Regions from separate parts of the Devosia sp. P1_H9 genome, predicted to be linked through region 1. Evidence: predicted binding sites of a transcription regulator. Region 1 holds the regulator's gene; each other region holds the start of a gene.

Region 1 (6,840 bases):
TCACCCTCGGCATGAATGTCTATGCGCTCTATATCGTGCGCAAGTACCGGGAGCAGTATGAATGACCGACGCTGCCTTGCCCCGCGCAAGCCTTGAGGCTGCCACCACGTCACGCCGTGATTTCGGCCTGAAGCGCCGCCACGCCGCCGAGTTCCGCTTCCGTCTCTACGGCATCCTCGCGATCGTCATCGGCCTAGGGTTCCTCGCGATCCTGCTCTTCTCGATCTTTAGCAAGGGCTACACGGCCTTCGTCCAGACCACGATCACCGTGCCGGTGGAGTTCACGGCGTCGATCATCGACAAGAACGACAAGCGCGCCACCGATCCCAAGGTCCTGGTCTCGGCAAACTATCCCGTTATCGCCCGCAACGCCGTGGCCAAGGCCCTAGGCGTCTCCCTCGACGACAAGGCGGCGATGCGTCAGATCGCCGAGTTCGTCTCGGAAGGCTCGCGCGCCAATCTGCGCGAAGTCGTCATGGCCGATCCTTCGGTCGTCGGCACCACTCGCAGCGTTGCGCTGCTGGCCGCCGCCGATATCGACAGCGCCAACAAGGGCCAGATCGATCTCAATGTTCCCGAGGCCAAGCGCAAGGTTTCCGACCAGCAGGTCGCCTGGCTCAACCAGCTCAAGCAGCAGGGCGCCATCTCGACCCCCTTCAACTGGGGCCTGCTCACCTTCGGCGCCTCCAGCCGCCCGGAGACATCCGGCCTCAGCGTGGCGCTGATCGGCTCGCTCTACATGATGCTGATCGTGCTCTGCTGCGCGCTCCCCATCGGCGTTGCCGCCTCGATCTATCTCGAGGAATTCGCCAAGAAGAACCGCTTCACCGATTTCATCGAGGTGAACATCAACAACCTCGCGGCCGTGCCCTCGATCGTCTTCGGCCTCCTCGGTCTCGCGGTGTTCATCAACTTCTTCGGCCTGCCGCGTTCGGCGCCGATCGTCGGTGGCCTCGTCCTCACCCTGATGACGCTCCCCACCATCATCATCGCCACCCGCGCCGCGCTCCGCTCGGTGCCGCCTTCGATCCGCTCCGCCGCCCTCGGCATCGGCGCATCGAAGATGCAGATGGTGTTCGATCACGTGCTGCCGCTCGCCACTCCGGGCATCCTCACCGGCACCATCATCGGCCTGGCTCGTGCGCTCGGCGAAACCGCGCCGCTGCTGCTCATCGGCATGGTCGCCTTCGTCGCCGACAGCCCGACCACACCGCTCGATCCTGCCACGGCCCTGCCGGTGCAGATCTACATGTGGGCCAACGAAGCCGAGCGCGCCTTTGTCGAGCGCACCTCGGGCGCCATCATCGTCCTGCTCGTCTTCCTCGCCCTGATGAACCTTGCCGCCATTCTCCTCCGCCGCCGCTTCGAGCGCCGCTGGTAACCCCCCGACCTGGATGACCGACATGTCCCTCGAATCCGTTGCGACTACCGCCGCCCCCGTCTCGCGCCCCAACGCCCCGCCCAAGATGACGGGCGAGGATGTCTGCGTGTTCTACGGAGCCAAGCAGGCCCTGTTCGACGTCAACCTGAAGATCGAGCAGTTCAACGTCACCTCGCTGATCGGCCCCTCGGGTTGCGGCAAGTCGACGTTCCTGCGCTCGCTCAACCGCATGAACGACACCATCGATGGCTGCCGCGTCACCGGCAAGATCAACCTCGACGATGACGATATCTACGATCCGTCGATCGACGTGGTCGAACTGCGTGCCCGCGTCGGCATGGTGTTCCAGAAGCCCAATCCGTTCCCCAAGTCGATCTACGAGAATGTCGCCTACGGCCCCAAGATCCACGGCCTCGCCCGCAACAAGGGCGACCTCGACGAGATCGTGCACTCGTCGCTCCGCCGCGCCGGCCTCTGGAACGAAGTAAAGGATCGCCTGCAGGAGCCGGGCACCGGCCTTTCCGGTGGCCAGCAGCAGCGCCTCTGCATTGCCCGCGCCATCGCCACCAAGCCTGAAGTGCTGCTGATGGATGAGCCCTGCTCGGCCCTCGATCCGATCGCCACCGCGGTCATTGAAGAGCTCATTGACGAACTGCGTGAGAACTTCACCATCGTCATCGTCACCCACTCCATGCAGCAGGCCGCCCGCGTCAGCCAGAAGACCGCGTTCTTCCACCTCGGTAAGCTTATCGAGGAAGGCAAGACCGAGGACATCTTCACCAATCCGCGCAACAAGCAGACGCAGGACTACATCACCGGCCGTATCGGCTGATCGCAGAGGAATTCGAGAGAATGGCATCGCTCAACGAGCACATCGTCTCCTCCTACGAGGATGAACTCACCAACCTCAACAAGTCCATTTCCGAGATGGGCGGCATGGTCGAGCAGGCCATCACCGAGGCCGCCGTCGCGCTGCTGAAGCTCGACCACAAGCAGGCCCAGGACGTGCGCCTGTTCGACAAGAAGATCGACGAGATGCAGCAGAACATCAACGACGCTGCCGTCTCGATCATCGCCCGTCGCCAGCCGATGGCCGCCGACCTCCGCATGGTCGTCACCGCTATCCAGGTCGCCAACGATCTCGAGCGCACTGGCGATATGGCCAAGCAGTTGGCCAAGCGCGCCATGCAGATCGAAGCACTCGGCCTCGCGCCGAAATTCTACAACGGCGTCAAGCACATGAAAGAGCTGGTCGCCCGCCAGCTGAAGAGCGCCATCGATGCCTATCTTAGCCGCGACTCTGCCGCGGCCGTCGAAGTGTGCAATCGCGACGACGAGGTCGACGCGATGTACAACTCGCTGTTCCGCGAACTCCTCACCTACATGATGGAAGACCCGCGCAACATCACGCAGTGCACGCATCTGCTGTTCTGCACCAAGAGCCTCGAACGCGTCGGCGACCACGCCACCAACATCGCCGAAGCCGCGTACTACCTCGAAACCGGTCGCCATCTCGGCGCCGAGGAACAGCAGCGCCAGCAGCGCTAGGGTGATCCGATGTCCGCTACCATCCTGATCGTCGAGGACGAAGCCGATCTGGCCGTCCTGCTGCGCTACAACCTCGAGGCCGAAGGCTTCCGGGTCGCCACGGCCGCCTCGGGCGACGAGGCGGTGGAGCGCATCCGTGACGGCGTCCCCGACCTGATCCTGCTCGACTGGATGCTGCCGGGCCTCAGCGGCATCGAACTCTGCCGCCGCTGGCGTTCCCGCGAGGAAACGGCGCGCACCCCGATCATCATGATCACCGCGCGCGGCGAGGAAGAAGAACGCGTCCGCGGCCTCGCCACCGGCGCCGACGATTACGTCGTAAAACCCTTCTCGATCCCCGAGCTCCTCGCCCGCATCAACGCGCTGCTCCGCCGCTCCAGCCCGCAGCTGGTCACCGCCGTGCTGAAGGCCGGCGACCTCGAGCTCGACCGCACCAGCCACCGCGTCCGCCGCGGTGGCCGTGAAGTGCACCTCGGCCCCACCGAGTACCGCCTGCTCGAATACCTGATGCGCCACCCCGGCCGGGTCTATTCCCGCGAGCAATTGCTCGACGGCGTCTGGGGCAACGACGTCTATGTCGACGAACGTACCGTCGACGTCCACGTCGGCCGCCTCCGCAAAGCCATCAACCGCCACCGCGACGCCGACCCCATCCGCACCGTCCGCGGCGCCGGCTACGCCTTCGACGAACGCTTCGCCGCCGTAAGCTGAGATCTCTCCCTGATCCTCCCCCGCGTGGCGGGAGAGCGGGACCATGCAAAGCATGGTGGAGGGGCGTACAAGCCACGACGGTGGGGGGCTCGATGGTGCCCCAAACGCGATGCGGCACCTCCCCCTCTGACGGGGGAGGATGGGAGGGGGTGATCGGAGCCACAATCGTGAGGCCGGGCAAGGCGTTGCGAGAATCTTGCGCCGATCTATCCCCCCGCTCCGCCACCGTGCGATTCTCCCACCCATCCGCTGCACCGAAGCGAGATCATGACGAGTGGTTGGTGCGGTGGAGACCGGGTGGGCTGCGGGTCGCTGCAGTTCAGGCGGAAACCATCACGGCAAGGACCGGTTCGCCGGTCAAGCCGCTAGCACGCGAGGGTCGCTCGATGCGGAGCAGCCCAGGGGACGAAGCCTGGCACGCATGAGCCGGGCGGGAGCAACGAAGGCGGTGCTGGCACTCCGGCCGCCGACCGAGTTTCCCATCGTTCTCGCGATGCGGCAGGGGATGCGCCCCGGCCCTGGTGGCATAGGCCCAAAACCCCGGCCGGCCGGCGAGGCGTGAGCCTCTTTCATTCGCGGACTACCGCTACGGGGCAAACGCCTCGTCGGTCCCGCTTCGTTCCCTCCCGGGAACGGCTCTTTGAAACTCCGAAGCCCCTGGGGCTGTCGGACCTGTTCGCTCGTCGTGATGTCACCCCATCCACGGTGTCACCGCGGCGAAGGCCGGGGCCCATCCTGAGGTGCCTCGGCACCAGCACGTGAGCCAAAACATCCCGGCCCAGCCTCCCTTTCATCCCAATTGTCACTTGCCTTAACCCGCTGCCTTTGTTCAGGTCTCCCGCCGGTTCTCGGCAAGGACGAGGATAATGAAGACAGCATTGGTCGTATGGGGCGGGCTCGAATTGCACGAGCCCGAGAAGGGCGCGCACGTCGTGCGTGAGATCCTCGAAGGCGAGGGATTTGGCGTTACCGTGACGGACGACTACACCGCGCTCGGCGGCGATAATGTCGGCTCCTACGACCTGATCGTGCCGCAGATCACCGGCGGTGAACTCGACCGCGAGAACTCCATCCGCTTCTGCGCCGCCATCGAAGCCGGCACCGGCCTCGCCGGTTTCCACCACGCCCTCGCCACCAGCTTTCCCGGCAACGCGCGGATGCGCTTCCTCGGCGGCTGCACCTTCGCAACCCACCCCGGCGACATCATCACCTACCGGGTCGACCCGAGGGTCACCGACGATCCGATCATGGCCGGCATCCACAGCTTCGAGCACACCTCCGAGCAGTACTACATGCACGTCGATCCCACCGTTGAGGTCCTAGCCACCACCACCTTCTCCGGCGAGCACGCCTTCTGGAAAAAGGGCGCCAAGATGCCGGTGGTCTACAAGTCCGCCTACGGCCACGGCCGCGTCTTCTACACGGCGCTCGGCCACAAGCCGGCCGAACTCGACAAGCCCGAGATCAAGACCATCCTGCACCGGGGGCTCCTGTGGGCAGCTCGTTGATCCCCGTCCGTCCCGTCGGCGAGACCGGCCTCGACATCAGCCGCATCGGCTTCGGCGGCGCGCCGCTCGGCGACCTCAAGCGCGCCCCGACCGATGCCGGGGCGCGTGAAGTGCTGCAGGCCGCCTGGGAAGCCGGCATTCGCTACTTCGACACCGCGCCGTTCTACGGCGCCGGCCTGTCGGAACGTCGCATCGGCGATTTTCTCCGCGATAAGCCCCGCGACAGCTACACGCTCTCGACCAAGGTCGGGCGCCTCCTGGTGCCGGACCGCGCCTTCGCCATGGACCGCCACGGCGATCCCCGTGCCATGCCGTTCCGCCCGGTGTTCGATTTCACCTATGACGGGGTGATGAAGAGCTACGACAACTCGCTGCAGCGGCTCGGACTCGAGAGCATCGACATCCTGTTCCTCCACGACATCGGTGCCTTCAGCCAGCGCGAGCGCCATGCCGAGACCATGCGCCAGGCCCTCGAAGGCGGCGGCATTCGCGCCCTCGAGGAACTGCGGTCCTCGGGCGCCGTGAAGGCCATCGGGGCAGGTGTCAACGAGTGGCAGATCATCGACGAACTGATGAACCACGCCCACTTCGACATCTTCCTCCTCGCCAACCGCTACACCTTGCTGGACCAGCAGGTGATCGACACCCTGCTGCCGCGTGTCCTGCATGAAGGCGTCGCCATCGTCGATGGCGCCCCGCTCAACAGCGGCATCCTCGCCACCGGCCCGATCCCCGGCGCACAGTTCGACTACGCCCAGGCCAGCCCCGAAATGATCGAGAAAACCCGCCGCATCCAGGAGCTATGCAGCAAGCACGGCACCACCCTCATCCGCGCCGCGCTCAACTTCCCGCTCGGTCACGACGCGATCACCGCCATCATCCCCGGCTTCTCCAACGTCGCCGAGTTCAACGACAACCTCGCCGGCTACCGCAAGCCGATCCCCGATGCGCTATGGTCCGAGCTCAAGGCCGAGGGCCTGCTGCACCCGGCCGCACCTGGCCCCGCAACGCCGATCCTGACCTAGCGATCCATCCTCCCTTCCCAAGCCATTCTGACCGGAGTTTCCCCATGGGCGAACGCATCAAACTCACCGCTTCCGACGGCTTCGTCCTCAACGCCTACCGTGCCGAGCCGGAAGGCAAGCCGCGCGGCGGCGTGGTGCTCATCCAGGAAGTCTGGGGCCTCAGCAACTGGGTCCGCAGCGTCGCCGACCGCTGGGCCCGCCATGGCTACCTGACCATCGCCCCGGCGATGTTCGACCGCGCCGAGTACGGCTTCGAAAGCGAGAACTACGGCGCGGACCATTTCCCGTTGGTCGGTGAGCTGATGAAGAAGTTCTCGATGGATACCGCCATGACCGATGTGGAGGCCGCCATCGCCGCGGCTTCCGAGGGTGGCAAGGTCGGTATCACCGGCTACTGCTTTGGCGGCCGCGTCAGCTGGATCGCCGCCAGCAAGGTCGCGGGCCTCAGCGCCGCCTCCGGCTACTATGGCGGCGGCGTGCCGAACTACATCGAGCTCACCCCGAACGTGCCGCTCGAAATGCACTACGGCGACAAGGATCAGGGCATCCCGCTCGAGCAGGTCGAGCAACTGAAGGCCCGCCACCCGGAGGTCGACATCTACGTCTACAACGGCGATCACGGCTTCTGTAACAGCGACCGCCCCGAGAAGTTCGACGAGGCCTCCTG
Region 2 (6,840 bases), on a different contig from region 1:
GCTGCGCGCCTTCTCGAAGTAGGTGCGATAGTTCTTGTGCCCGACATGCTCGAACATGCCCATCGAGACGACATGGTCAGTCTTGCCCTCGAACAGGCGGTAGTCCTTGACCTGGAACTCGACGGGGAGGTGCTTGTAGCGCTCGCGGCCATAGGCGGCCTGATCGGGGGAGACAGTGACGCCGACGCAGTTGGCGCCGTACTTTTCGGCGGCAAAGCCCATGAAGGCGCCCCAGCCGCAGCCGATGTCCCAGACGGTCTGGCCGGGTTGCACGCCGATCTTGCGGCACACCATGTCGAGCTTGGCTTCCTGCGCGTCATCGAGATTGGTGACGCCCTCCGGCCAGTAGCCGCACGAGCCGGTCATGCGCTTGTCGAGCGAGGCCTTGTAGGCCTCGGTCTCGTTGTAGTGCATGGCGGCGACGCGCTGCGAACGGGCGATGTTCTGCATGTTCAGGATGCGCGCCTGGACCACCTGCCAGACGAGGTTGGTAGTGACGCGCACGCCATCGGGAACGCGCGAGCGCAGCACGCGATTGAAGAACTCCGCCATGTCGGCGACATCCCAGATGCCATCCATGTAGGCTTCGCCGAGGCCGAGGGTGCCCTGGCCGTAAAGTCGTCTCCAGAATTCTTCTGAGTGGATCTGAGGGTCCCACGGATTGGGCCCGTTCAGGGTGATATCTGCCTCCTTGAGGAGGACTTCCATTTGTGGGGTGGCTCCCATCGAATCCCTGCTCGTTCAACTAGACAAACGCGGGAAGCCAATGCCCCTCGAAGAGGCAAGTCAAGGGCGGCAGCCGGGGCTGCCGCCCTTGGTCGGTCATAGGGTGATGCGGTAGACGCCGAAGCCGGCTTCGCTGGTCTTGCCGGTTGCTTCGATCTTCACGGCGGTGACGTCGGCGAGGTGTTCGGCGGCTTTCGGGCCCGTTTCGAACAGCACGGTGCCGCCGATCGGGGCGAGCGACCAGTTGCTGTCTGCCTTGGGCTCGATGGTCTTCTGGTCGATGATGTAGCGCACGATGATGTCGCGGTTGGTGTCGGGGCCCTTGAACACGATCTTGTCCGGCCCGATGCCCGGGAAGGTGCCGCCGCCACCGGCGCGGTAGTTGTTCGTCGCGACGACGAACTTCTGCGCCGGATCGATCGGCTTGCCGTCGAATTGCAGGTCGATGATGCGGCTCTCGGTGTTGCCGAGGTCCTCGCCCTTGGGGCCGTATTTCGAGGGCTTGGTGACGTCGATCTTGTAGGTGACGCCGTCGATGACGTCGAAGTTGTAGGCAGGGAAGTCGAGGTTGATCAGCGGCTGGTCGGCGCCGCCGGCGGTGACCTGGTTGAAGATGCCGGCCGAGCGATCGAGCCAGTTCTGCACATCCTGGCCGGTGATCACCACGGCCTGGATAGTGTTGGGATAGAGGTAGAGATCGGCGACGTTCTTGATCGCCACCGGGCCCACCGGGACGTCGGTATAGTAGTCCGGGCCACCGCGGCCACCGGCCTTGAACGGCGCGGCGGCGGAGAGGATGGGCAGGGCTTCGTTCTCGGTGCCCTTCATCATCTGCTCCAGGTACCATTTCTGGGCGATGTTGACGATCTGGACGGACGGATCGTCGGCGACGAGCGCGAAGTAGGAGTGGAGCGGTGCAGCGGTCTCGCCGACCGGGCGGCGGATGTAGGCGAGCGTCTCGTCGTGGTCATCCTGAGCGGCAGCGAGAATGGACGCGACGCTCTCGACCAGCGCCTTCGGTTTGCCTTCGACGCGCTCGAAGATCGGACGGGCTTCGGCAGTGTGGGAGACGACGCTCCACTTGCCGTCGGCGGCCTTCTCCAGCAGCAGGTCGATGAGGCCCATGTGCGAGCCCCAGAAACCGGCCATAACGGCGGGCTTGCCGGCGAGCGTGCCGGCGGTCAGGTCGGCGCCTTCGAGGCCCTCGAAGTCCTTGGAGTTCGGAAACACCAGGTGCTGGTGGCCGGTGACGATGACGTCGAGGCCTTCAACGGCCGCAAGCTGCAACGCAGCGTTCTCGGCCTTGGGCAGGCCGGTATCCGCGGCGATGCCGGTGTGGGCCAGCGCGACGACGAGGTCAGCGCCCTCGGCGCGCATCTTGGGGATGTAGGCCTTGGCGGTCTCGACGATATCGCGGGTATCGACCTTGCCCGCGAGGTGGGTGTTGTCCCAGGTCATGATCTGCGGCGGCAGGAAGCCGATGAAGCCGATCTTGATGGACTGCTTGGCGCCGGCGCCGTCGGTCAGTTCCTTTTCGACGATCTTGTAGGGCGCGACATAGGTCGTGTCCGACAGCGGATCGGCGCCCAGCTCACCCTTCGCCAGATTGGCCGAGACGATCGGGAAATTGGCGGCGGCGATGGCGGCGTCGAGGAACTCGAGGCCGTAGTTGAACTCGTGGTTGCCGAGCGTGCCGACCTCGTAGCCGAGGGTGTTCATCGCGGCGATGATCGGATGCGGCTCGTTGGTCAGGCCCTTCTCGTAGGCGATGTAATCGCCCATCGGGTTGCCCTGGATGACGTCGCCATTGTCGATGAGAATCGAGTTGCCGGCTTCGGCGCGGATCGAATCGATGATCGCGGCGGTACGGGCGAGGCCCAGCGTGTCGTTCGGCGCATCGGCGTAATAATCGTAGGGGAACACCGCGACATGCAGATCGGTGGTTTCCATCAGGCGAAGATGCGCCTGGCCGGCGGCTGCCTGCACCGCGAAGGGGTGCAGCACCACGGCGGCGCCGAGCGTCGCCGAACCGGCGAGGAAGGCGCGACGGGAAATCGAGTAATTGTAGTTCATGGACGTCTCCCACAACATTTGAAGAATGCGTGACCCGACGGAACGTCGGCTCTGCTGGCCGGTTATCCCGCATGGCGATGATGGCCTCAGATGCCGCCGCTACGTGACGCTGCAATGACGGCGGCGATTGTGACAGTGGCCTTTCTGGACCATCTGGTCAAATTTGCTGTCGTGCCGTGATTGGCAGTACTATTGTGGGCCGGTCCCAGGGAGAAAACGGATGAAGTGGCAAGGACGTGAGCGCAGTTCGAACATCGAGGACCGGCGCGGCCAGGGCGGCGGTGGACTCGGCGGATCGGGCGGCGGTTTCGGGCCGCTCGGCGGCTCCCGCATCCCGATGGGGCGCGCTGGTGGCGGCGGGCTTGGGCTCATCGGTATCATTGTCGTGTTGGGCATCATCTGGTTCGCCACGGGGCAGAACCCGATCGACATCCTGACGGGCGGTGGCGGCGGTACGACGACGTCATCGAGCCAGTGGTCACCGCCGGCGTCGACCGCCGGGCAGGACGAACTTGCCGATTTCGTCGGCGTGGTGGTCAAGGACACCGAGAACCTCTGGGGCGAGGTGTTCCAGCAGAACAACATGACCTACCAGCCACCCACGGTGGTGCTGTTCAGCGACGCGACGCAATCGGCATGCGGCGTGGCGCAGTCGGCATCGGGGCCGTTCTACTGTCCGAACGACAAGAAGGTTTATATCGACCTGGCGTTCTACGATCAGCTGCGCCGGCAGTTCGGCGCGCCGGGCGATTTCGCCCAGGCCTACGTGATCGCCCATGAAATCGGGCACGCGGTGCAGGACCAGACGGGCGTGCTGCCCGAGTTCAACCAGCGGCGCGGTGCGATGAGCCAGGAAGAGCAGAACGCCTATTCCGTGCGGGTCGAGCTGCAGGCCGACTGCTATGCCGGCGTTTGGGCGAACTACGCCAACCGGCAGAACTACCTGGAGCAGGGCGATGTCGAGGAGGCGATCAACGCCGCCAACGCGATCGGTGATGACACGCTGACCCGCGGCCAGGTGTCGGAGCGCAACTTCACGCATGGCACTTCGGCGCAGCGCATGGCCTCGCTGAAGAAGGGCATGGATACCGGCGATGTCAGCCAATGCAAGCTATGATGCCGCGCTAACGCGGGGGAACGGCCGATGGGTGTGATACCCGCCAGTATGATGCCGCATGTGAAGCGGTTCGGCTGGTCGGGCGCGCTGGCGTTGGGTGTGGTGATCGCCATGCTGGCGGGAATCAACCCGATCACGCTGATCACCGGCAAGGTTTCACCACCGCCGCCGCCGACTTCGATCACTGGCGTACCGGCCAGCTCGGCGACGCTCGAGCAGATAGCCGCCTATCCGCCGGTGGTCGCCGGCGAGGCGGAACTGATGTGGAGGCGGTTCTTTCATCAGACGGCCATCCGCTATCCGCGGATCGCGCTCAGCGTGGTCGAGAGTTCGAGTTCGTTCGGCTGCGGCATGGCGGGCAAGGACCTGACGGTGCTGTATTGCCCGGCGAACCGCGTGGTCTATGTCGACACCAGCGCGTACGAGCGGGTGCGCGCGAAGTTCCCGCTGGGTGCCGACTACGCCATGGCCTACCTCATCGCCGAGGCTTACGGGCATCACGTGCAGTGGGCACTTGGGTTGTTCACTGACCTGGTAACGCTGCAGACGCAGAAGGATACCGAGGCGGCCGCGGCGCTGGAGCGTCACATCGACCTGCAGGCCGCTTGCTACGCAGCGATGTGGACGATCACCGCGGGGATCGATGAGCTCGACAGGAACGCGGCGGTGATGGCCGCTGTCGACGCCGTTGAGGAAAACCGCCACCGCGCGATCATCAACCTGCCGCTGGGCATGGTGGTGCCCGAGGTGCTGGCGACGGCCAGCAAAGAGGCGCGGGCGACCTGGTACGACCGGGGCTACGCCATCCCGGCGCCAGGTAGCTGCAAGCTCGAGAAGATCATCAAGGAAGGGCAGGTGTGACCATGCGCGGACGTCTCGACGGATTGCGAGTAGAGCGGTTCTTCGATGATGGCACGTACCCCAACAGCCGCCTACCGCTGTTGTTCTACGAAGAGGCCCTGCCGCGCGGCGACGCCGATCCCGAGGCCATGGAGGCGCTTTTCGCCGCCAATGGCTGGCCGCCGGCCTGGCGGGCCCCGGTGTTCACCTACCACCACTACCACTCGACGGCGCACGAGACGCTCGGGGTCGCGCGCGGTTCGGCCCGGCTGTTGCTCGGCGGGCCGGAGGGACGCGAGTTCGATGCCGAGCCGGGCGATGTGATCGTGATCCCGGCGGGAGTGGCGCACCGGCGACTCGACTCGAGCAGCGATTTCCTGGTGGTCGGTTGCTATCCGCCGGGGCAGGACTGGGATCTGCTCAGGGGCGAATCGGGCGATCGGCCGAAGGCGGATCAGAACATCCTGCGGGTGCCGAAGCCGGCTTCCGACCCCGTCGCTGGCGTCGCCGGACCTCTGATAACGCACTGGATGTAGCTGGCAAAACATCGGGTAACGCCGCTGCGGGACAATCGGTTCCACGTTCCGTGGTTGTTCCAAACTGCCCTAGAAATGACCAGCAAATGATCGCCAGCAAGCCGTGATCCGGCCGGTTTGCGATCACATTCGGGCTTAGTCTTTGTCCTCGCCGACAGCGTTGAGGCTGTTGGCCGGACCCGGGCCACCGGTGCCGCTTTAAACCTCACATGGAAGGACAAAACTCCATGAAGAAGCTCCTGATCACCATCGCAGCCATCGGCCTTTCCTCGGCGGCTTTCGCCCAGGCCGCGGCAGTCACCTTTACGTCCGTCGACGCGGACACCAGCGGTGGGGTGAGCATTGCCGAGGCACAGGTTGCCTGGCCCGATCTGACCCAGGAGGCGTTCGACGCCGCCGATGCGAACAAGGATGGTTCGCTCGACCAGGCTGAGTTTGACGCTTATGCGGCTACGCTGCCGGCTCCCGCCGCGCAGTAACTTTCGGCCAGCCATGGCTGAGAGGGGTCGCCTGGCCACCGGCGGCCCCTTTTCTTTGGGCGAGACTTACTCGCCGGCCTTCACTTGCTCGGCCTCCAGCGCCATGCCCTTCTGGGCGCGCACCAGGTTCAGGAACCGGGTGAACAGGTAGTGGCTGTCGTGCGGGCCGGGGCTGGCTTCGGGATGGTACTGCACCGAGAAGATCGGCTTGCCCTCGACCTCGAGGCCGGCGTTGGAGCCATCGAACAGTGAGATGTGGGTCTGCTTGACGTTGCCGGGGAGGCTCTCGGTGTCCACGGCAAAGCCGTGATTCATCGAGGTGATCTCGACCTTGCCGGTGGTCAGGTCCTTGACCGGGTGATTGGCACCGTGGTGGCCCTGATGCATCTTCTGGGTCTTGCCACCGACGGCGAGGCCGAGCAGTTGGTGGCCGAGGCAGATGCCGAACATCGGCTTGCCGGTTTCCATCAAAGTCTTGATCGTCGGCACGGCGTACTTGCCGGTCGCCGCCGGATCGCCCGGGCCGTTCGACAGGAAGATCGCGTCGGGGTTGTGCGACATCACATCCTTGGCGGTGGCGGTGGCCGGCACGACGGTTACCCGTGCGCCCTGGTCGGCGAGCTGGCGCAGGATATTGCGCTTCGCACCGTAGTCGATGGCGACGACGTGGAACTCGGGATTGTCCAGCCGACCGTAGCCCTCCGTCCGGGTCCAGGAGGTCTGGTCCCAGTGGTAGGTCTGCGCCGTGGTGACCTCGCGAGCGAGGTCGAGGCCTTCGAGGCCGGGGAAGTTCTTGAGCTCAGCCTGCATCGAGGGCTCGTGGAAGTAGCCGTCGGGGGCGTGGGCGATCACGCCGTTCGGCATGCCGTTCTCACGGATGCGGGCGGTCAGCGCCCGGGTGTCGACGCCAGCGATGCCAATGATGTTGCGCTTCTTCAGCCAAGCGTCGAGCTTTTCGACGGCCCGGTAGTTCGACGGATTGGTGATGTCGGCGCGCAGCACGCAGCCCCGGATGCCCGAGAGCGCGGCCATGTTGACCGTCTCGATATCCTCGTCGTTGGTGCCGACA
Region 3 (6,840 bases), on a different contig from region 1:
GCAGTGCGATCAGCGCCAAAGTCTTGGCGCCGAAGCCGCGCGAGATCGAGAGCTTCAGCTCTTCGCCGATACCGCCGCCGCCTACCGCACCGATGATGGTCGAGGCGCGCACATTGATCTCGAAACGCAGCAGCGCATAGGAGGTGAAGTTCGGCGTGACCTGCGGCATGGCCCCGAAGCGCACCCGCTCCAGCCAATTGCCGCCGGCCGCCTTCAGCCCCTCGTCGGGCTTCATGTCGATGTTCTCGATCACCTCGTAGAACAGCTTGCCGAGCGCGCCGATCGTATGCATGCCCACCGCAAAGATCGCTGCGATCGGGCCAAGGGAAAGGACCGCGGCAAAGAACCCGGCGACGACGATTTCGGGGAAGGCGCGGAGAATTTCCATGAAGCGGCGCACAAAGAAGCGCACCGGCGCGATCGGCATCATGTTGCGGGCGGCGAGAAACGCCAGGCCCAAGGCGCCGATAAAGCCGATCATCGTCGAGACCAGCGCCACGTTGATGGTGATGACCATCAGGTGCAAGTACTCGGGGATGTAGAAGTCGGGGGTAACCTGCAGCCGTCCGTCGGGGAAGTTGGTCTCGAAGGTCCCGGTGTCGTTCGGCGTTGGCAGGTCGAGCAGAGCGCGCCAGACGTCGTTCCAGTCCTGCGGGATCAGCCACGAGGTGAAATCAAACAGATGCGGCAGGCGCTCGACGAAATGGCCCGCATTGCTCTCGTCGGCGAACTTCAACGAGAAGAACAGCACGACGGCGAGCAGCCCCAGCCCGATGAAGCTGTAGAGCCGGCGCTGGGCGCTGAGCTTGCGCCAGGCACTGTCGACGTGATGAACGACGTCCGAGCCGGCGTCGGGTGCGGTGAGGGTCATGGGCTGGGTCTGGCCTGTCGCTGGATAGACTTGGGGCGGGTGCTCGTCGCACCCGCCCCAAACGATCCTTGGATCAGCCGCCGATCGACGCTTTGCGGGCGTCGATGATCGGCTGGTAGAACTCCGGCTTCACCGGGACATAGCCAGTGAAGTCGCCGCCTTCGATGGCGTTGAAGCAGGCCACGTCGGTCTTCGGCAGTTCCATGTAGAAGTCGTTGATCTTCTTGATCCACTCATCGCCGAGCGCGGTGCGGGCGACGGTCGGGCCGTTCGGGATCAGCGGCGAGCGCCACACTTCCACGACGTCGTTCATGTCGAGCATGCCCTTGGCGACCATCTTGTGCGCGGTGCCCGAGGTCCAGCCGTCGGTGAACTCGCCAACGCCCGAGGCGTCGTCAACAGCCACGTCGACCTTGCCGTCGAGCATGGCAAGCACGTTGTTCTCATGACCGCCATTGAACGAGGTCGCGGCGAAGAACTTGTCGTTGGCCTCGCCCGTGGTGGTCGGGATCTGGGTCAGCGGGATCAGATAGCCCGAGGTCGAGTCCGGATCGGCGTAACCGAGCTTCTTGCCCTTGGCGGACATGATGTCGGTGATGCCCGAGTCCTTGCGAGCCAGCGCGATCGAGTGATAGCCGGTCGAGCCGTCGGTCTGCTGGGTGGTGAACATCGGCACCACGGCCTTGGGGTCGGCGAGGAAGATCTTGGCATAGCCCGAGGCGCCGAGGCCGGCGACGTCGAGGGTACCGCCGAGCAGGCCCTGGATCACGCCATCATAGTCGGCGGCCGGGAACAGCGAGACCTTCTCGAAGCCAAAGGTTTCCTTGAGGTGGTCGGCGAGGCACTGGTAGTTGCGCAGCCGGTCGGCTTCGTTTTCGCCGCCAAGAATGCCGATGCGGAATTCCTTGATTTCCTGGGCGAAGGTGGTGGTCGCAGAGGCGCCCATGGCGACGAGCGCCACGGTGCTCAGAAGAATGTTCTTCAGCATAAATCTCTCCTGTTGAAGGTTTCCGCCCCGCCTTGCATGTGCGGGATTGGGAAAGTCGCTACGCGCCGCCGTCAGTTGACGAGTACGGGTTCGGCGCGGATTTGAGTGACCGGCGGCGGCGTGAAGCCCCGGATCGAAGTCGAGGTAATGGCCTCCGAGAAGGCCTCCTTCAGGCCATCGGCACCGTAGATCTCGCGCGCCGCGGCCTCGGTCAGTTCGTCCGCCGTGCCGTCGAAGACGACGCGGCCCTGCGCCATGCCGATGATCCGCTCGCAGTAGTTGCGGGCGGTATCGAGGGTGTGGAGGTTGGTGATGACGGTGATCTTCTGCTGCTCGTTGATGGCCTTCAGCGAGTCCATGACCACCTGCGCATTGCGCGGATCGAGCGACGCGATCGGCTCGTCGGCGAGGATCATCTTTGGCGTCTGCATCAGCGCCCGGGCGATGGCGACGCGCTGCTGCTGGCCGCCCGAAAGGGTGCCGGCCCGCTGCAGAGCTACCTGGGCGATGTCGAGCCGGTCGAGCGCCTTGATGGCATCGACGCGCTCCTGGTGGGTGAAGACGTTGAACAGGCTCATCAGCGTCGAGCGGCCGTTGAGCCGGCCGAGCAGCACATTGGTGAGCACGTCGATGCGCGGCACCAGGTTGAACTGCTGGAAGATCATGGCGCAGTCGGAGCGCCATTCGCGCAGCGCCGCGCCGCCCAGTGTGGTGACGTCGCGGCCGCCGAAGGCAATGGTGCCTTCCGAGGTATCGGTGAGCCGGTTGATCATCCGCAGCAGCGTCGACTTGCCGGCACCTGAGCGGCCAATGATCCCGACCATCTGGCCTTGGGGGATTTCCAGATTGACGTTGTCGACCGCCGTCTTTGCGCCGAACCGTCGCGACACCTTGGAAATCTTCAGCATGCGCGTGCACCCCGCTAGCAACGGGACTGACACCTAAGGCCGCAACGCGAAGCACGGATGAAGGTTCGGTGACGTGTTCATGACAGTGGAAAAGGGCAGAGTCACGTCCGCTAAAGCATTGAGGGCGCAGCATTTTCGCCACGCCATCAACTGATCGATAGTCGTCACAACGCCGCTTCGGCGCTAGTTTTCGTACGTCTCGAGGAATGCTTCGATCTCCAGCGCGCGGAAATCCGGCAGCGCCTGATGCAGTTTCTCGTGCTCCCAGTCCCACCAGCTGAGCGCCAGCAGGCGATCGGCGATGGGGCTGGGGAAGCGTTGGCGGATCGGCTTGGCGGGAACGCCGACGGCGATGGCGAAGTCCGCAACGTCCTTGGTGACCACCGCGTTGGAGCCGATGATGGCACCGTGGCCGACCCTCACCCCGGGCATGATCACCGCGCCGTGGCCGATCCAGGTGTCGTGGCCGATGCTGATGCCGTTGTCGGCGCGCCAGTCGAAGAACGCTGCGTCATCGGCCTCGCCTTCAAAATACCAGCTCGATCGATAGGTGAAGTGGTGCAGCGAGGCGCGCTGCATCGGGTGCTTGGATGCATAGATCCGGACGTTCGCCGCAATGTTGGCGAACTTGCCGATCTCGGCATAGGCGACCTGGGTACCGTCGACGAGGTACGAATAGTCCCCCAGCGTTGAGCGGTGAACGTCGCAGTTGGCGCCGATCTCGGTGTATTTGCCGAGTACGGAATCCTTGACGCTGGCGGTCGGGTGGATGACAGGCGTCTCCGAGAGTTTCACGCGGCTTTCCTTGGGGCGAACTGGGTGACATCGACGATCCGGTCCGCGACCTGACCACGGACCTCCTCGTCGTGGAAGATGCCAAGGAGCGCGACGCCGGCGCGCTTCTTTTCGGCGATCATCTCGACGACTACGGCGCGGTTGGTGGCGTCGAGCGATGCCGTCGGCTCGTCCAGCAGCAACACCGGATGCGGGGTGATGAAGCCGCGGGCGATGTTCACGCGCTGCTGCTCGCCGCCGGAGAAGGTGGCGGGTGGCAGCGACCACAGCCGCCCCGGCAGATTGAGCCGGGCGAGGAGTTCGCGGGCCTTCGCGGTGGCTTCGTCGCGCGAGGTGCCGCGGCTGACCAGGGGCTCGGCCACCACATCGAGCGTCGAAACGCGCGGCACGGTGCGGAGGAACTGGCTGACGTAGCCGATGGTGTCGCGGCGGAGGTCGAGCACGGTACGCGGGCTGGCGGTCGCGAGGTCCACCGGTTGGCCGTGGTGGATCAGCGAAATCGAGCCGGCATCGACGCCGTAATTGCCGTAGACCATCTTGAGCAGCGACGACTTGCCGGCGCCGGAGGGGCCGCCGAGCACCACGCATTCGCCTGCACGGACCTCAAAATCGACGCCGTTGACCACCGGCAATACAATACCATCCCGCAGGTGCATCGTGAAACTCTTGGCGACGTCGCGAACAGTCATAAGTGCGGTCATCGTCACACCTGCAGGATCGAGGAAACGAGAAGTTGGGTGTAGGGCTCGCGCGGATCGTCGAGCACCCGGTCGGTGAGCCCCTGCTCGATCACGTAGCCGTCCTTCATCACCATCATCCGGTGCGACAGCAGCCGCGCCACCGCCAGATCGTGGGTGACGATGATGGCCGAGAGCCCGAGATCAGAGACGAGCCCGCGGATCAGGTCGAGCAGGCGCGCCTGCACCGACACGTCGAGCCCGCCGGTCGGCTCATCCATGAAGACGAGTCGAGGATGGGTGACGAGGTTGCGGGCGATCTGCAGCCGCTGCCTCATGCCGCCGGAGAAGGCGCGCGGCTCGTCGTCGACGCGATCCTCGGCGATCTCGACGCGGCCGAGCCACTCGATGGCGGTGGAGCGGATCTTGCCATAGTGCCGGTCGCCCACCGCCATCATCCGCTCGCCGACATTGGCGCCGGCGGAGACGGTCATACGGAGGCCATCGGCCGGGTTCTGGTGGACGAACCCCCAGTCGGTCCGCATCAGGAAGCGGCGCTCGGCTTCGCTGAGATCGTAGAGATTGCGCCAGACTTCATCGCGCATCCGATACTCAGCGACGCCGGAGGTCGGCTCCAGCCGGGTCGAGAGGCAGTTGAGCAGCGTCGTCTTGCCCGAGCCGGATTCGCCGACCACCGCCAGCACCTCGCCGGGCCAGAGTTCGAACGACACGTCGGCGCAACCCATGCGGCTGCCATAGAACTTCGAGAGTTCGGTGACCCGAAGCAACGGTTCGGTAGCTGAAACTTTGGTGGTCATTCCGCTGCCTCCAGGGCATGGCCGGCGAGCTTGCCGCGATGGCCATGCTCGCCGCGGTCCTCGCAGTTGTCGGTGTCCGAGCAGACGAACATGTGCCCGCCCTTGTCATCGAGGATGACCTCGTCGAGGTAGACTCCAGTGGCGCCGCAGAGCGCGCACGGCTCGTCGAAATGCTGGATCTCGAACGGGTGATCCTCGAAATCGAGGCTCACCACTTCGGTGTAGGGCGGCACAGCGTAGATGCGCTTTTCGCGGCCGGCGCCGAACAGCTGCAGCGCCTCCGACATGTGCATCTTGGGGTTGTCGAACTTCGGCGTCGGGGAGGGATCCATGACGTAGCGGCCCTCGACCTTCACCGGGTAGGCATAGGTCGTGGCGATGCGGCCCTGCTTTGCGATGTCCTCGTAGAGCTTGACGTGCATCAGCCCGTACTCCTCGAGCGCGTGCATCTTGCGCGTCTCGGTTTCGCGCGGCTCGAGGAAGCGTAGCGGCTCGGGGATCGGCACCTGGTAGACCAGCACCTGACCCTCGGTGAGCTTGGCCTCCGGAATGCGGTGCCGCGTCTGGATGATCGTCGCTTCTTCTGTATGCGTCGTCACCGCGACATTGGCGACCTTGGCGAAGAAGGCCCGGATCGAGACGGCATTAGTGGTGTCGTCGGCGCCCTGGTCGATGACCTTGAGCACGTCGTCCGGCCCGATAATCGAGGCGGTGACCTGCACGCCGCCGGTGCCCCAGCCATAGGGCATCGGCATTTCGCGGGAAGCGAACGGCACCTGGTAGCCGGGGATGGCGATGCCCTTGAGGATGGCCCGGCGGATCATCCGCTTGGTCTGCTCGTCGAGATAGGCGAAGTTGTACTTGGCGATATTCATTATCGGCTAGCCTCTTATCGCGGGACGCATAGGCTCAAGGAAGACCTGATGGCTGTGGAATTCGACTGGCGCTGGATCCCGGTATTTGCTGTCGCGCTCGTGATTTTGTTCTTTGCCGCGCGCAGCAGTGGCCGGCGTCCGCGCGGTAGCGACAACGGTGACGCTGGCGGAGCGAGCGCCTCTGGGGCGGACGCCGATGGGGGTGGCGACGGTGGTGGTGATGGCGGCGGAGAGTGAGGTCATTCTGCCGCCTCCGGGTAGGCTTCCGCTTCGTCGGCGATGTCGTGCTCGGCGCGCATTTCGCGCAGCAGCCCGAGTTCGCCCTGGAAATCGACGTAGTGCGGCAGCTTCAGGTGCTCGACGAAGCCGGTCGACTGCACGTTGTCGGAGTGGGAGATGACGAACTCCTCGTCCTGTGCTGGGTGGTTCACGTCCTCGCCGAGTTCGCCGGCGCGCAGCGAGCGATCGACCAGCGACATCGCCATGGCCTTGCGCTCGGCCTGGCCGAAGACGAGGCCGTAACCGCGGGTGAACTGCGGCGGCACCTTGGCGTTGCCCTTGAACTTGTTGACCATCTGGCACTCGGTGACCCGGATGCGCCCGAGGTTCACGGCAAAGCCGAGTTCCGGGATGTCAAGTTCGACCTCGACTTCGCCGATGCGGATTTCACCGACGAACGGGTGCGAGCGGCCATAGCCGCGCTGCGTCGAATAGCCGAGCGCGAGGAGAAACCCCTCGTCGCCACGGGCCAGTGCCTGCAGGCGCCGATCGCGGTTGAGCGGAAACTCCAGCGGCTCGCGGGTGAGATCGCCGATCTCGTCCTGCGGCTCAGACACGTCGGGCTCGATCAGTCCCTGATGGTCGAGCAGGTCGGTGACGCGCGGCGCATGCTCGTCGTCGCTAAGCCG

The links. Region 1 encodes PhoB, which activates phosphate uptake and scavenging genes when phosphate is short. Its sites were predicted from a motif close to TGTCATNNANCTGTCAT; they were not measured.
Region 2: a site for PhoB is predicted at 2,903-2,919, ahead of AC1DYL_RS00760 (bifunctional 2',3'-cyclic-nucleotide 2'-phosphodiesterase/3'-nucleotidase). Genes of this name have one in related genera too.
Region 3: a site for PhoB is predicted at 2,825-2,841, ahead of phnC (phosphonate ABC transporter ATP-binding protein). Genes of this name have one in related genera too.

The regions. Positions count from the first base shown of each region.
Region 1 is NZ_JBFUCQ010000009.1:10,135-16,974, reverse strand. It holds gene pstC (phosphate ABC transporter permease subunit PstC) at 1-65, shown strand, start outside; gene pstA (phosphate ABC transporter permease PstA) at 62-1,381, shown strand; gene pstB (phosphate ABC transporter ATP-binding protein PstB) at 1,404-2,213, shown strand; gene phoU (phosphate signaling complex protein PhoU) at 2,234-2,929, shown strand; gene phoB (phosphate regulon transcriptional regulator PhoB) at 2,939-3,640, shown strand; gene AC1DYL_RS17260 (ThuA domain-containing protein) at 4,507-5,148, shown strand; gene AC1DYL_RS17255 (aldo/keto reductase) at 5,133-6,173, shown strand; gene AC1DYL_RS17250 (dienelactone hydrolase family protein) at 6,218-6,840, shown strand, end outside.
Region 2 is NZ_JBFUCQ010000001.1:154,015-160,854, reverse strand. It holds gene cfa (cyclopropane fatty acyl phospholipid synthase) at 1-708, opposite strand, end outside; gene AC1DYL_RS00760 (bifunctional 2',3'-cyclic-nucleotide 2'-phosphodiesterase/3'-nucleotidase) at 823-2,799, opposite strand; gene ypfJ (KPN_02809 family neutral zinc metallopeptidase) at 3,020-3,916, shown strand; gene AC1DYL_RS00750 (neutral zinc metallopeptidase) at 3,944-4,777, shown strand; gene AC1DYL_RS00745 (cupin domain-containing protein) at 4,780-5,292, shown strand; gene AC1DYL_RS00740 (EF-hand domain-containing protein) at 5,520-5,771, shown strand; gene carA (glutamine-hydrolyzing carbamoyl-phosphate synthase small subunit) at 5,838-6,840, opposite strand, start outside.
Region 3 is NZ_JBFUCQ010000004.1:11,851-18,690, forward strand. It holds gene phnE (phosphonate ABC transporter, permease protein PhnE) at 1-871, opposite strand, end outside; gene phnD (phosphonate ABC transporter substrate-binding protein) at 945-1,859, opposite strand; gene phnC (phosphonate ABC transporter ATP-binding protein) at 1,931-2,767, opposite strand; gene AC1DYL_RS08515 (DapH/DapD/GlmU-related protein) at 2,951-3,562, opposite strand; gene phnL (phosphonate C-P lyase system protein PhnL) at 3,559-4,263, opposite strand; gene phnK (phosphonate C-P lyase system protein PhnK) at 4,266-5,057, opposite strand; gene AC1DYL_RS08530 (alpha-D-ribose 1-methylphosphonate 5-phosphate C-P-lyase PhnJ) at 5,054-5,935, opposite strand; gene AC1DYL_RS08535 (hypothetical protein) at 5,981-6,169, shown strand; gene AC1DYL_RS08540 (carbon-phosphorus lyase complex subunit) at 6,172-6,840, opposite strand, start outside.